2 regions of the Devosia sp. 2618 genome follow, and region 2 is predicted to be linked to the other one. Evidence: predicted binding sites of a transcription regulator. Region 2 holds the regulator's gene; the other holds the start of a gene.

Region 1 (7,900 bases), 1.2 Mb from region 2:
AAATCGAAGAGGTGGGTTTCAAAGGGCGGGCGTTGATTGTTGAACATCGGCTTGCCATAAGCGGCGACGCCGTCGAACAGCCGATCACCAAGTCGGGCGCGGACGGCGTAAACGCCCTGGGCCAGCTGGAAATTGGCATGGGTCATGGTGTTGGCGGTTGGGTAGCCAAGCTCCCTGCCCCGCTGGTCGCCTTTGACCACGCAGCCGTTGAAGAACCAGTGATAGCCGAGCAGGCGATTGGCGGCGGTGACCGCGCCTTCCGATAGTGCGGCGCGAATGCGCGAGGAGGAAATGACCTCGTCGCCTTCATCCATCAGGTCGAGCTTTTCGACGGCAAAGCCATAGGCCTCGCCGGAGGCCTGCAGGAAATTTGGCGTGCCGCGACGCTGGCGACCGAAGTGGAAATCGGAGCCGACGATAACTCCGGTGACGCCGAGCGCACCGACCAGGAAGCGCGAGACGAAATCCTCGGCTTCGATCTGGGAAAAATCGCGGTCGAAATTGAGGATGGCGATGGCATCGACGCCAAAGGCTTCGGCCAGCCGCGCCTTGGCATCGCCGTCGGTGAGACGGAACATGAAGGGCGCGGGCGCAAAAACGTCGCGCGGATGCGGCTCGAAGGTCAGGATAATGGCGGGCACACCGGCCTCGGCCGCGCGGGCCTTGAGCCGCGCGATGACGCGCTGGTGGCCGCGATGGAAGCCATCGAAATTGCCGATGGCAACAAAGGCGCCGCGCAGATCTGCGGGCACGGCATCGAGATTGGACAGACGCTGAAAACCGGTCACAGGGATCACCAGGCCAGACGGGGCAGGAAGCCGGCCATGTGGGCTCGGCTGGGCGCGACCAGATCGGCAATGGCTTGCGGATCGGGCTTGCCGAAGGCGTCGAGCTCGGCCGCGTGGATTGAGCCGGTGACGAACAGCAGGTCGATGCCGAACTGGGCGGCGCCGGTGGCGTCGGTGCGGACGCTGTCGCCAATGGCGAGGACGCGGGACTTATCGAGCGGGCGACCGGCAGCGACTTCGGCCAGACGGAAGGCTTCTTCGTAAATCGGCTGATAGGGCTTGCCGGCCATCAGCACCATGCCGCCCATGGCGGCGTAGAGATCGCCGAGCGCGCCGCCGCAATAGATGATCTGGTCGCCGTGTTCGACGACGCGATCGGGATTGGCGCAGATCATCGGCAGCTTGCGGGCCAGCCACTGCCTGGCGCGGTCGCGGTACATTTCGGGATTGTCGTGATCGGTATCGAGATCGGTGACGACGACGACTTCGGCATGATCGGCATCGGTGCGGTGCACGTCGAGACCTTCATAAAGCAGATCGTCTTCGGTTGCCGGGCCGACGTGGTGGATGTTCCTGCCGCGATATTTTTCGATCATCACGCGGGTCGCGTCGCCGGAGGAGACGATGGCATCATAGGCGTCGCGATGCACGCCAAGCCGGTCGAGCATTTCGACAATCGGGCCCGAGGGGCGCGGCGCATTGGTGATGAACACGGCCTTGCCGCCGGCTTTGCGGAACTCGGTCAGTGCCTCAACGGCAGTCGGGAAGGCCGCGACGCCATTGTGGACGACGCCCCAGACGTCGCTCAATACAGCGTCATAGCGGCCGGCGAGGTCGGAAAGGCCGGTGATTGAAGGTAGCGGGCTGGTCATCGCGATATTCCGATGCGGACAGGATGGGCGTTGTATGTGGCAGCTTGCCCCTCGGGATCAAGGGGAAACGGGAATGTGCTTTGGTATCATCAAAGCCAGCCTACGTGGATCGGGCGTTTTACCGGGCGGTCTGGCGCAGCGGCTCCATGCCCAGATCGGAGCGCACCGGACCGGCCGCGGCGATATAGGGCCCCTGGATCAGCACGATGCCATCTTCGAGCAGTTCAACGATCTGGCGCTCGCTGACGACACCGGTGCCGAGCAGCTTGATATCGAAGCGGGCGACGTAGTTGGCGATATCGGAGGCGTGGAAATCGGTGAAGACTTCGGGCTCGGCGATGAAGCGGGCCGCGTCGATGCGCAGCGAGCGAACGCCCTGCGCGGCGAGTTCGGCAATGTCGATCCGCAGCGAGCGAACGTCAGAAATTGAAAAGCCGGCGCCCTTTTTGGCGACGGCATCGGCGATGGCGCGTTCGCCGGTGGTGAGATCCTGCCAGTCGGCTTCGCTGATGGTGAAGGTGAGGCCCGAGGCGATGGCGCGATTGGCTTCGAGCGAAACCAGCAGCTGCTCGGAGGCGGTCGAATCACCAATGGTGGCGCGCGACAGCGGCGCATAGACGGTAACCTGCTGCGCATTGGCGCGGGCGCGGCGGCAGATGGTGACGGCTTCGAGCAGGCCGACGCCTTCGATATGGCGCAGCACATCTTCGCCACCACGGCGCGGCATGAAATCGGCGCGGTCAGCCAGATCGCCATTTTCAAGCATCAGGCGCGGCACAAGGTCGAAGCCCTGGGTCCGGCGCTGCGGTAGCGTAACCACGGGCTGCATGTGATAGATGAGGCGGTTTTCGGACACGGCCTGACGCAGCAGCGGCAGCGGAATGAGCGGCTCGGGCTCATAGACGACCGGCGCGGACGGGGCCGTAATCAAGCGGTCATTGCTGACCGGGGCAGGCTTTGCCTTGCGTTCTTCGAGATCGGCCACCGCTTCGGCGACCTGACGGATAACTGTTCCCAGAACCGAGATATCGGCTTCGACGCCTTCAAGGCGCGCACCGGCGTCAACTTCGGCAATCGAATTGATGCGCTGGCCGAGCACGGCACCGGCCTGCGCATCGGTTGCGAGCAGGCGCGACAGGTCTTCGATGGCGCGTTCGAGGCGGTTTTCGGCGCGCAGTCGCAGGGTGCGTTCCATCAGTACGACGCAGACGCAACCGAACACCAAAGCGGCCAGAATGGCATTGGCGGGGGTAAAGGTCAGGCCAAAATAAGCCGCCGCGCCGACGGCGACAGCAGCTATGGCGATGAACGTGTAGACCAATGCCTGCACGGGCGGACCTCAGAGACGCCGGGATTCGGCACTTCTCTCATAGCATCGCAGCCGAGCAGGAAAAAGCGCGCTGCGGCGGCTCTCCCAAGCCTATTTACGGCCGAAATACGTCGATTTACGCAAAATGCGAGTCAGCGGAACGGAATATTTACCCTGTTGCTGAACAATCGAAGGCCTGGCGGAGAACTTTGGCGTCAAGCCGAAGCGCATCGACCAGCGGATTAGAAGCGAGGACTGGGCTGCATGGCGATGCATACTCTTGGCGACGGCGAGCCCCATGGACAGCTGTTGCTCATCGACGAAGCCCATGCCCATGCGCAGCTGGTTGTCGAAACGCTGAACCAGAGCCTGAGCAATCTGCGCGTGACCATCGCCAATGGCGGCAAGCAGGCATGCGAGCTGCTGCGCGACAGCCGTTTCGATATCGTTCTGGCCGACCTTGCCAGCCTTAAGGATCTTGGCGCGCGCAGCGATGACGCGGTGGCGCGACTGGTGCGACTGGCCGATGGCGCGCTGCTGATCGCCGTATCCGATGGCGCTTCGGTGTCGGCATCGGTGGGCGCGATGCGGGCCGGGGCGCATGATTATGTGGTCAAGCCGATCAATGGCCCGGCGATGGCTGCGCGGATTGGCGAATTGGCACAGCGCCACGGCAAGGGGCGTTCGCTGAGCATTGAAGCCTGTGGCGAAGGGCTGGCCGATTTTGCCGGCTTTATCGGCTCATCGAGCGCCATGCAGTTTGTCTATGAGCAGATCGGGCGCATTGCCCCCTCCTCCGCGCCCGTGTTCATCACCGGCGAAAGCGGCACCGGCAAGGATGTGTGCGCCGAGGCGCTGCATGAAAAGGGTCCGCGCGCCGGCAAGCGGCTGGTGGCGATCAACTGCGCGGCGATCCCGCGTGACCTGATGGAAAGCGAATTGTTCGGCGTGGCGCGCGGGGCCTTTACCGGCGCGCATGACGACCGCAAGGGCGCCGCCGAACTGGCCGATGGCGGCACGCTGTTCCTCGATGAAATCGGGGAAATGGATTTGTCGCTCCAGAGCAAATTGCTCCGATTCCTGCAGACTGGAACGTTGAGCCGGGTTGGCGAGGCAGCGGTGCGGCGGGTGGATGTGCGGGTGATCTGCGCGACCAACCGCAACCCGATGCAGCTGATCACCGAAAAGAAGTTCCGCGAAGACCTGTTCTACCGCCTGCATGTGCTGCCGATCCATCTGCCGCCGCTGCGGCAGCGGCCGAGCGACATCATGGTGCTGGCCCGCCATTTCCTCGCGCGCTATGCCGCCGAGGAACACAAGCGGTTTGGCGGCTTTGCGCCCGATGTGGCGTCGCTGCTGACCTCGGCCGAATGGCCGGGCAATGTGCGCCAGTTGCAGAACCTGGTGCGGCGGATGGTGGTGATGGGCGATGGTGGCGAGATCACCATGCCCATGCTCAATGCCGCCGACATCGAGTCGCGTGGTGTGGTGGCGCCGGTAGAGGCGACGCCGAAAGCAGAACGTCGGCAAGTCATCTTGCCGATGTGGCAGCAGGAACAGCGCATTATCGAAGATGCCATTGCCAGCTTTGGCGGCAATGTTTCGCTGGCCGCCGCAGCGCTCGAAATCAGCCCATCGACGATCTATCGCAAGCGCCAGGGCTGGGCGGAAATGGCCGTCGCGAGCTAAGGCGTATTGGCTTCACGGGCCTTGACGCGGTCAAGGCCCAGATAGTGCTCGCGCAGGATGACGGCGATGCCGGAGCAGACGATGATGATGGCGCCAAAGATCATGGCGGCCGTTGGCACGTCGCCGAAAATGGTCATGCCGATGACCAGCGTCAGCAGCAGCGAGACATATTCGAACGGCGCGATCACTGACATATCGGCATAGCGATAGCATGAGGTCAGCAGCAGCTGGCCAATGCCACCGGCAAAGCCCGCGCCGACCAGCAAAGCGGCCTGTTGCGGCGTCGGCATGACCCAGCCGAAGGGCAGCGTCAGCAGTGACAGCACGCTGGCGCTGATGAAAAAGTAGATGACGATGGCTTCGGTGCGCTCGGTTTGCACCAGCTTGCGCACCTGCATCATGGCAAAAGCGGTGACGATGGCGCCGGCAAAGGCCGCAATGGCACCGATGGCTTCGCTATCGCCCGCGGGCTGACCGCTGGAGAACAGCGTCAGGCGCGGCCACAGAATGATGAGCACACCCACGAGCCCGACGATAACCGCCGTCCAGCGAAACAGATGTACCTGCTCCTTGAGCAGCAGGGCGCTGAACACGACGATGAGCAGCGGCGCGGCGTAACCGATGGCGGTGGATTCCGGCAGCGGCAGCCGGGTCAGCGCGAAAAAGCCCAGCCCCATCGATGTGGCGCCAACCAGCGCACGCACAACGTGACCGAACGGGTTCTTGGTGTGGAGGGCAACGCGCAACTGCCGCCGCCACAGCAAATAGGCGACGACGGGCAGAATGGCGAAAAAACAGCGGAAGAAAACCAGCTCGCCGGTCGGGATGGTCCCGGTGGCCTTGAGCATGGTGGCCATGACCACAAAGCAGCAGACGGAAAAGACCTTGAGCACGATGCCACGCATTGGCCCACCCCGATGTTGCGCGGGGCTATGGGACAGGGTGGGCTTGGAAACGGTCACGGCAGTCTCTTAAATCCGGCGGCCGGGATCAATTTCCGGAGGCTTGCTCCAGCTTTTCCTTGGCAATACGCGCGGTGGCGAATGCCTTGTGCTCAGGGCCGACAGCACTGCCGGTCTTGAGGATTTTGCCTTCGGCATCGTGGATTTCCCAATGCCAGTTAGCGTTCGGGCCGCTGCCGCCCTTGAGGCGCAGCTTGATCTGTAGAGTGTTATCCTGGGTCATGCTTGCCTTATGGCTCAGGTTGCGGTGGCTTGGAAGGGGGAAAGTGGGTTTGTGCCACGCCCTCGTGGTTCGAGGCTCGTGAAGAACTCGCACCTCACCATGAGGGCTACGAGGACATTGCGACTAGAGCAGCCCTCAAGGTGAGGCGGGAGCGCAGCGACCCTCGAACCACGAGGGCATGCCCTCTAAACCTCGGACGTCCGATACTCGATGCGGTCGCCCCAGAAGGCGAGGTGGTCGCGGATGGGTTCAACCAGGGGGCATGGGTCGGGGTAGTACCAGACCTGGTCGGGGCCGTCGGCGGTTAGGGTTTTGAGGGTGTAGTAGTGCGCCTCGCCCTTATAGGGGCATGTGGTGCGGATTTCGGAGCGCTCCAGCACGTCCTCGCGGATGTCTTCGCGCGGAATATATATGCGCAGCGGCGCGCCGGGCTCGTCGAGTTCGAGGGCGTTCAGCGAGCTGCCGATTTCGGCGTCGTCAAACAGCACATGGACCCGGCCTTTGGCGGGTGTGATCTTGATATCTTTGTCCAGACATTGACGCGTCATGATGACCTGCCATTTAGAGTTTTGAGAGTGTCCGAGATCAACGCACGAACACAAACTCGGTTCACCCGACCTTGACTCTAAAGGGGGTGCGCCATATATCCCCTGCACTGCATTAGCACTCTACAATCGTGAGTGCTAACAGCGCGAAATTGCATTTCAGTTTGATGCTAATAGGAGCAATCATGAGCTTCCGTCCCCTGCACGACCGCGTGGTCGTCCGTCGCCTCGACAGCGAAGAAAAGACCAAAGGCGGGATTATCATCCCAGACACCGCCAAGGAAAAGCCATCCGAAGGCGTGATCGTTTCCGTTGGCCCCGGCGCCCGCGACGATTCCGGCAAAGTAACCGCGCTTGACGTCAAGGCCGGCGACCGCGTGCTGTTCGGCAAGTGGAGCGGCACCGAGGTCAAGGTCGACGGTGAAGACCTGCTGATCATGAAAGAATCCGACATCATGGGCATCGTCGAAGCTTAAAAACGCGAAGTGTTCCGGAAATCCGGAACCGCGTTTTTATTTTTGAACGCGTCTGAATTTCCCAAAAACCGCTTTGCACTTTTTGGTCAGACGCTTCTGCTTCCTCATCCCTTTCTTTTTGTCTGCACTTTAAGGAGCGCCCTCCATGGCCGCTAAAGAAGTAAAGTTCTCCACTGACGCGCGCGACAAGATGCTGCGTGGCGTCAACATCCTGGCAAACGCAGTCAAGGTGACCCTCGGCCCAAAGGGTCGTAACGTCGTGATCGAAAAGTCCTTCGGTGCGCCACGCATCACCAAGGACGGCGTGTCGGTTGCCAAGGAAATCGAACTCGAAGACAAGTTCGAAAACCTCGGCGCACAGCTGCTGCGTTCGGTCGCTTCCAAGACCAACGACGTTGCTGGCGACGGCACCACCACTGCGACCGTTCTCGGTCAGGCCATCGTTGTTGAAGGCGTCAAGGCTGTTGCCGCCGGCTTCAACCCAATGGATCTGAAGCGCGGCATCGACCTCGCTGTTGAAGAAGTTGTGGCTTCGCTCAAGGCTTCGGCCAAGAAGATCACGTCGTCTTCGGAAGTTTCGCAGGTCGGCACTATTTCGGCCAACGGCGAAACCTCGATCGGCGAGATGATTTCGGAAGCCATGCAGAAGGTCGGCAACGAGGGTGTCATCACCGTCGAAGAAGCCAAGACTGCTGAGACCGAACTCGACGTCGTTGAAGGCATGCAGTTCGACCGTGGCTACCTGTCGCCATACTTCGTGACCAATGCCGAGAAGATGACCGCCGTTCTGGAAGATCCAGTGATCCTCCTGCACGAAAAGAAGCTGTCGAACCTTCAGGCTATCCTGCCGATCCTCGAGTCGGTTGTTCAGAGCCAGCGCCCACTGCTGATCATTGCTGAAGACATCGAAGGTGAGGCTCTTGCGACCCTCGTCGTCAACCGTCTGCGTGGCGGCCTCAAGGTTGCTGCCGTCAAGGCACCAGGCTTTGGCGATCGCCGCAAGGCAATGCTCGAAGACATCGCCATCCTGACCGGC
Region 2 (7,900 bases):
CAGGTGCTTTGGGCCGGAAGCGTCGGCGGTGATGAAAGGCAGGTTGATTTCGGTCTGCGTCTGGCTCGAAAGTTCGATCTTGGCCTTTTCGGCAGCTTCCTTGAGGCGCTGCAGAGCCAGCTTGTCGGTGCGCAGGTCAATGCCCTGCTCTTTCTTGAACTCGTCGGCCAGGTAGTCGACCAGGCGCATGTCAAAGTCTTCGCCGCCCAGGAACGTGTCGCCGTTCGTGGACTTCACTTCAAACACGCCGTCGCCGATTTCCAGAATCGACACGTCGAAGGTGCCGCCGCCAAGGTCATAGACCGCAATGGTGCCGGTGTTCTTCTTGTCGAGGCCGTATGCGAGTGCCGCTGCGGTTGGCTCGTTGATGATGCGCAGCACTTCAAGGCCGGCAATCTTGCCTGCGTCCTTGGTGGCCTGGCGCTGGCTGTCGTTGAAGTAGGCGGGAACGGTGATGACGGCCTGCGTGACGGTCTCGCCGAGATAGCTCTCAGCGGTTTCCTTCATCTTCTGCAGGATCATGGCCGAGACCTGGCTCGGCGAATACTTGTCGCCCGATGCTTCAACCCATGCGTCGCCATTGTCGGCGGGCACGATCTTGAACGGCACCAGGTTCTTGTCCTTGGCCACGACCTTGTCGTCGTAACGACGGCCGATCAGGCGCTTGACGGCAAAAAGGGTGTTTTCTGGGTTGGTCACAGCCTGGCGCTTGGCCGGCTGACCAACGAGACGTTCGCCATCCTTGGAAAAGGCGACCATCGATGGGGTGGTGCGCGCCCCTTCCGCGTTTTCGATAACCTTAGGATTGGAGCCGTCCATCACTGCAACGCAGCTATTGGTGGTGCCCAGGTCGATACCGATAACTTTAGCCATTTAAATGTAGCCTCTCTTTCAGCAAACCCGTGCTGGAGCCCTTCACAAAGGAAGCAGCTCCTTGGCCTTTACAAGGCCGGGTTCCTTGCAACTGGAATGCGCCCATTCAAGGGCTTGGAGGCTATATAGGGGGGGCGCCGAAAGGCTTCAAGCGCTTCGCTAGGAGATTTGCCAGTAGCGTGAGAGGCCAGATTGTGCCCGGCCTCGCGCTTATTGGGGCTAGTCGGTCAGCGTGTAGCTGCCCAGCTCGCAGATATCGACTTCATAGACTTCGAGCAGATTGCCTTCGGCGGTCTCGAATCGGAAGTCATAAAGGCACTGGTCCGAGCCATCGCCGATAAACACATTGCCCTGTTCGCCCGGCTCAAGCGTGCCGACATCACCCAGGAGGTCTTCGCCCCAGGCGTCGTGATTGCTGGGGTTGGTGTAGAAGTAATGCAGCGAGTGCGAGCTCGAATTGATCAGCGTGAATTCAACGTCCTGCGCAAATGTCGGCAGCGCGCCGCCCAGCAGCGCCAGAGCGACTAGGCCGCCCTTCAAAAAACTGTTCATGGATAGTCCCCCAATCCACCCGGCGACCGGCCGGGGCCAGCCTCTATAACAGGCGGGCATAATTTCTCAAATATCCCCAGCCGGGCCAGTCAAAGCGCCTGATTCGGGGGGATGTGGTCGACCTAGTAGATCAGGTCCAGCCCGCCGCTATTGCAGGCATCATAGCTTTCGTTGAACACCGCTTCGTTGCCGGAAAAACCGACCTGAATCCGGGTTATGCAAACGCCATCGGGCAGCGTGATGGTCATTGAGCGTTCGCCATTGGACGGCACGCGTTTGAAATTGTTGACCTTGCCATTCTGGACAAAGATCGAATTGACATCATCATCGGTCTTGTTGGTGACAACGAAATCATATTCGGCGGCGGTGCTGGCACCGGCCAGAACAACAACCAGCGCCGTGGCGCGAAGGACATGCTGCAGCATGGATCATCTCTTTGTGCGGTGAGACAGAACGAATGCCTGCGATTTACCACGGCCCCATCGCGCCGCCTCGATCAGAAACGTACCGGATTTTGCGCCCGTTCAAACCGGGTTTGCCCGGTGACGACCCGCGCAAAACCTTCTAGAACAACGCCATGTTTGCTCCCGGCACAGTGCTGCTTCACGACACGCTCGCTCCCAATGGCGAGAACCTGCTGTTTACCAGCCCGCACGCGGTGCTGATTGCCCATGATGCGACAGGGGTCCGGGAAGCACTTTCCCAGCTAGAAGCGGCGCAGGCCAAGGGCCTCCATGCCGCCGGTTTTCTGGCCTATGAGCTGGGCTTTGTCTTTGAAGAACGCCTCACTCATCTCCTGCCCGAAGGCGCGCCTCTGCTCTGGCTCGGCCTGTACGACGCGCCCGAACGGCTGACCGCCGCCGAAGTCGATGCCCGCCTCGCCGCCATCGTCGGCACCAAGACCGGCGCCGCCATCAACATCGTGCCGCGTCAAAACGAGACCAGCTACGGCGCGGCCTTCGATACGGTCAAATCGCTGATCGCGTCGGGCGATACCTATCAGGTCAACCTCACCTTCAAGGCCGACTTCCAGTTGGACGGCGATCCGGTCGCGCTCTATCGCGATCTCGTGCGCAAGCAGCCGGTCTCCTATGGAGCGCTGATCAATACCGGCACCCACTGGATCCTGTCCCGCTCACCCGAACTGTTCGTCTCGGCTCGCGGCACGACCCTCAACGCCAGGCCGATGAAGGGCACGCTCAAGCGCGGCCGCACCATCGCCGAGGACGACGCCGGGCGCGCCGAGCTGGCCGCCGACGCCAAGAACCGCGCCGAAAACCTGATGATCGTCGATCTCTTGCGCAACGATCTCGGCCGCATCGCGGAGATCGGCTCGGTCAAGGTCACCGACCTTTTCACCGTCGAAACCTATCGCACGCTTCACACCATGACCTCGGGCATTACCGCTCAGCGCCGCCCCGGCGTCAGCACCACCCAGCTGCTGGAAAACCTCTTCCCCTGCGGCTCGATCACCGGCGCGCCCAAACTGCGCGCCATGGAAATCATCCATCAGGTCGAAGCCGGGCCGCGCGGCGTCTATACCGGCTCGATCGGCCACTTCGCCCCCAATGGCGATCTGACGCTGAACGTCGCCATCCGCACCGCCGTCATCGACCAGCACGGCAAAGGCGAAATCGGCATTGGCGGCGGCATCGTCGCCGATAGTGTTGCAGACGACGAATATCGCGAGGCCCTGCTCAAAATGGCATTTTTTACCGAACCCGCCCGCGACGTCACCCTGATCGAAACTCTGCTCTGGGAGCGCGACAAGGGTTTTTGGCTGCTCGAGCGCCACATGGAGCGGCTGTCCCAATCGGCCCGCTATTTCGGGTTTCGGTTCGACATGGCCGAAATCATCGCTTTGCTCGAAGACGGCACCACGACATTCCCGGCTGACCGGATGCGCGTCCGGTTGACGCTGAACGAAACCGGCGCAGCGCTGACCTTTGTGCCCCTGCCCGCCAATCCTCCGGTGTTTCGTTTCTCCATCGCCCCCGAGCGGCTTGATTCGCAAAGCCTGTGGCTGGCGCATAAAACCACCAACCGCGCCTTTTACGACGAGCCGCGCCAGCGCGCCCATGCCGCGTTGGGCGTCGACGAAGTGCTGTTCCTCAATGAGCGCGATGAGTTGACTGAAGGCTCGATCACCAATCTCTTTGTTGAGCGCAATGCCACGCTGCTCACCCCGCCGCTCTCGGCCGGTCTCCTGCCCGGGACGCTGCGTGCCGAACTCATCGCCTCCGGTCGCGCCGTCGAACAGCGATTGACCCTTGCGGACCTTGAGACGGCGGACGCAATCTGGCTCGGCAATTCCGTGCGCGGCCTGATGCAAGCCGAGTGGACTAGAACAGGAGACGACCAATGACCCGAAAAATCACCCCGCAGGACGTGCTGGTCGTCGTCGATGTGCAAAACGATTTTCTGCCCGGCGGCAGCCTCGCGGTGGCCGGTGGCGACGACATCGTGCCGCTGATCAATACGCTGGCAAAACACTTCACCAATGTCGTCTTCACCCAGGACTGGCACCCGGCCGATCACATTTCCTTTGCCAGCCAGCACGACGGCAAAAACGCCTTCGAGACCATTGAACTGCCCTATGGCACCCAAGTCCTGTGGCCCGACCATTGCGTCTGGAACAGCCACGGCGCAGCGCTCTCGGCCGATCTCGACATTCCCCACGGCCAGCTGATCATCCGCAAGGGCTATACGCGCCAGATCGACAGCTATTCCGGTTTCCAGGAAGCCGACCGCGAAACCCTGACGGGGCTCGCCGGTTATCTCAACGAACGCGATGTCGGCCGACTATACATCGTCGGCCTCGCCACCGACTTCTGCGTCGGCTGGACCGCCATCGACGGCGCCGCCGCCGGGTTTGACGTGACCGTCATCGAAGACGCGACGCGCGCGATCGACAATGCCGGGAGCCTGGCAAAGGCGTGGGCTGACATGGCGGAGGCTGGGGTGGAACGGGTGATGAGCAAGGATATTTTGGGGTAGGCGAACTCTTCTGATCACCTCTCCCCTGAGGGGAGAGGTCGGCGCGCAGCGCCGGGTGAGGGGTTCAGACCAAGTTGAAGCACTGTGCTTCCGCCAACCTCTGAACCCCTCACCCCGACCCTCTCCCCTCAGGGGAGAGGGGACGACTGCGAGTGCCTGCCCACAAACAAAAATCCCCGCTTGCGCGGGGATTCACGTGAAACTTTGAGGCGGCGGCCTTGCCGCAAAATCTGTCCGGTGGACAGATTTTAGCCGAGAAGACCATGAGAGCTACGCTCGAATGGCACGGGCGGCCATCACCCCAAACCTCAAACGCTCTTATCAATCGCCTCGTCAGCCGGCGCGTGGCTTGGGCCGCCCTTGGCGACGCCGACCATGGCGGGGCGCAGGATGCGGTCGCCGATGGCAAAACCGGCCTGAACCACCTGCACGACCGTACCTTCGGGACGGCTGGGATCGGGCACTTCAAACATCGCCTGATGCTTGTGCGGGTCAAACTTCTGGCCCTCGGCTTCGATCGGCGTCACGCCATGCTTGGCCAGGAGGCGCTGCATTTCGCGTTCGGTCATTTCGATGCCTTCGATAAGGCTCTTGGTGGTCGCATCGCCATGCTCACGCGCTTCGGCTGGCAGCACCATCAGGGCGCGGCTCAGCGCATCGGTGGCGCTCAGCATGTCGCGGGCAAAACCGGCAATGGCATAGCTGCGCGTATCGGCGACATCGCGCTCGGTGCGCTTGCGCAGGTTTTCCATCTCGGCATGAGTGCGCAGCACCCGGTCCTTGAGTTCCGCATTCTCGGCGCGCAATGCCTCGGTCGGATCGATTTCGACTTCGGTCGGGATTTCGACTTCGGGCGTCTCGCCGGAGGCGGCGTTGTCGTCGCTCATCATTGTTCTGTTCCGCAATGGATAACTGGTTTGGTCCGCATATCGGCCAAACTGGCCGTCTTTTCAAGTGATAGAGCAGCCACCGTGGTCCTTGGACGCAGCGCCTGTTGAGCAAGGTCCCGAAACGCGCCCGTTAATTCCGCTTTCGCGCCATCATCGCGCTGATCACATTGGCGGTATAGTCCACCACCGGCACGATGCGCGCATAGTTGAGCCGCGTCGGCCCGATCACCCCAAGCACCCCCACCACCTTGTCATTGGCATCCTTGTACGGCGACAGGATGACCGACGATCCCGACAGCGAAAACAGCTTGTTTTCCGAGCCGATAAAGATGCGCACGCCCTGCGCCTTTTCAGCGTCGCCAAGCAGGTCGAGCAAGCCGTCCTTGCTCTCGAGCTCGTCAAACAGTTGCCGCATGCGCAACAGTTCGTCACTCGCCATCGCATCATTGATCAGGTTTGCCCGCCCGCGCACGATCACTGTCGGCTGGCTCGCCGCCGAGGGTTGGCCCAGCGTCGCGATCCCGGCATCCACCAGCCGCTGCGTCAGCTCGTCCAGTTCGGCGCGCTGCTCGTTGCGCTGCTCGGACAAGGCCTTGCGCGCCTCGGGAATGGTCCGCCCTACCACATAGCGCGCCAGATAATTGCCGGCCTGGGTCAGGGTCGAGGCGGTCAGCCCCGCCGGAATATCCATGATTCGGTTTTCCACCTGCCCGTCCTGCCCGACCAGAATGGCCATGGCGCGGGTGGCATCGAGCCGCACAAATTCGATATGGCGCAGCACCATGTCGGCCTTGGTGGCGATCACCACCCCTGCCCCCTGGCTCAGCCCGCTCAGCAAAGTGCTGGCTTCGGTCAGCACATCTTCCACCTGCCCGCGATGCTGGCCCTCGATGGATTTGGCGATCTGGCTGCGCTCGGTTTCGTTGACCGCACCCACTTCGAGCATGGCGTCGACGAAAAACCGCAACCCGTCCTGCGTTGGGGCGCGGCCTGCAGAAGTATGCGGCGCTGCGATCAGTCCAAGATCTTCAAGATCGGCCATCACATTGCGCACGGAAGCGGGCGACAGGCCCACTTGCAGCATACGGCTCAGGTCGCGCGAACCCACCGGCTGACCTGTCTCCAGATACCGCTCAACGATCTTGCGAAATATGTCCTGGCTGCGTGCATTGAGCACGCTGAGGAAATCTTCTGGAGGCTTGCTCATTCGATTTCGATAAAATCCTCCGCTTTAACCCTCATGCCTCATTTAAGCGCATTGCAGCTTCCCGCCAAGCGCCCGCCGCTTGTGACCGAGGGCTAGGAGGGTTAAGAGGCGGTTAATAGCAATTTCTTGACGGATCCCTGATGCGCCCTTCCGGACGTGAGCCCAACCAGATGCGGGCGGTTACAATCGAGCGCAATGTCGCCCAGAAGGCCGAGGGCTCGTGCCTCGTCTCCTTCGGCAACACCAAGGTGCTCGTCACCGCTTCGGTTGAAACCAGCCTGCCGGGCTGGCTGCGCGGCAAGGGCCAGGGCTGGGTCACCGCCGAATATGGCATGCTGCCCCGCGCCACCGGTTCGCGCACCCGTCGCGAAGCCGCCGCCGGCAAGCAGTCCGGCCGCACCCAGGAAATCCAGCGCCTCATCGGCCGTTCGCTGCGCGCGGTGGTCGATATGCAGCTGCTGGGCGAAAACCAGATCACCATCGACTGCGACGTTCTCGAAGCCGATGGCGGCACCCGCACCGCTTCGATCACCGGCGCCTATGTGGCGCTAGCCGATGCCATCAAGTGGATGGACGAGCGCAAGCTGACCAAGGGCAAGGCCCTGCGTGATTCGGTGGCTGCAGTCTCCTGCGGCATCTATCGCGGCGCCCCCGTGCTCGATCTCGATTACCTCGAAGACGTCGAAGCCCATACCGATGCCAATTTCGTGATGACCGGCTCCGGCAAGTTCGTCGAAATCCAGGGCACTGCCGAACAGGTCCCCTTCTCGCGCGACGAACTCAACGCGCTGATGGAGCTGGCCGAACAGGGCATTGGCGAGCTGACTCTGATGCAGTTGGCGGCTTTGGAAGCATGATGTTTTTTGCCCGCAAGAAGCCCCCCTCATCCGTCTCGGCTGCGCCGAGCCACCTTCTCCCACGCGGGGAGAAGGGTAGTTCCGCGTTTCTGGCACTATTCCGTCGCACCACCGCTTCCCCTTCTCCCCTCGTGGGAGAAGGCGCCCGAAGGGCGGATGAGGGGGCCTTGCCTTCCGCAAACTGCGCCCTCTGGCACGATGTGGTCCGCGCGCTCGATGCCAAGCCCCGGAGCGCCAGCAAGTGAGCATTGCAAAACTCCGCCGCGGCGATCGTCTCGTGCTGGCCACCCACAATGCCGGCAAGCTCAAGGAATTTCAGGAACTGTTCTCCCCCTTCGGCCTTGAGCTTGTCTCGGCCGGCGAACTTGGCCTGCCCGAGCCGGAAGAAACCGGCACCACCTTTGCCGAAAACGCCCGGCTGAAGGCCCACGCCGCTGCCAGCGCCGCCAATATGCTGGCGCTCAGCGATGATTCGGGTCTTTGCGTCGATGCGCTCAATGGCGATCCCGGCGTCTATACCGCCG

The links. The regulator HrcA, encoded in region 2, represses chaperone genes, less so after heat shock. The targets are predictions, from matches to a motif close to GTTAGCACTCNCNNNNNGNGAGTGCTAAC.
Region 1: the regulator HrcA is predicted to act here: its motif matches at 6,503-6,531, upstream of ABIE28_RS13130 (co-chaperone GroES).

Annotation. Positions count from the first base shown of each region.
Region 1 is NZ_JBEPOO010000001.1:2,608,021-2,615,920, forward strand. It holds gene ABIE28_RS13095 (bifunctional riboflavin kinase/FAD synthetase) at 1-788, opposite strand, end outside; gene ABIE28_RS13100 (TIGR01459 family HAD-type hydrolase) at 794-1,660, opposite strand; gene ABIE28_RS13105 (EAL domain-containing protein) at 1,779-2,990, opposite strand; gene ABIE28_RS13110 (sigma-54 interaction domain-containing protein) at 3,234-4,658, shown strand; gene ABIE28_RS13115 (DMT family transporter) at 4,655-5,563, opposite strand; gene ABIE28_RS13120 (hypothetical protein) at 5,649-5,843, opposite strand; gene ABIE28_RS13125 (DUF427 domain-containing protein) at 6,029-6,391, opposite strand; gene ABIE28_RS13130 (co-chaperone GroES) at 6,574-6,864, shown strand; gene groL (chaperonin GroEL) at 7,010-7,900, shown strand, end outside.
Region 2 is NZ_JBEPOO010000001.1:3,813,853-3,821,752, reverse strand. It holds gene dnaK (molecular chaperone DnaK) at 1-873, opposite strand, end outside; gene ABIE28_RS18830 (hypothetical protein) at 1,093-1,425, opposite strand; gene ABIE28_RS18825 (hypothetical protein) at 1,548-1,850, opposite strand; gene pabB (aminodeoxychorismate synthase component I) at 2,003-3,790, shown strand; gene pncA (bifunctional nicotinamidase/pyrazinamidase) at 3,787-4,422, shown strand; gene grpE (nucleotide exchange factor GrpE) at 4,731-5,312, opposite strand; gene hrcA (heat-inducible transcriptional repressor HrcA) at 5,443-6,519, opposite strand; gene rph (ribonuclease PH) at 6,660-7,376, shown strand; gene ABIE28_RS18795 (non-canonical purine NTP pyrophosphatase) at 7,618-7,900, shown strand, end outside.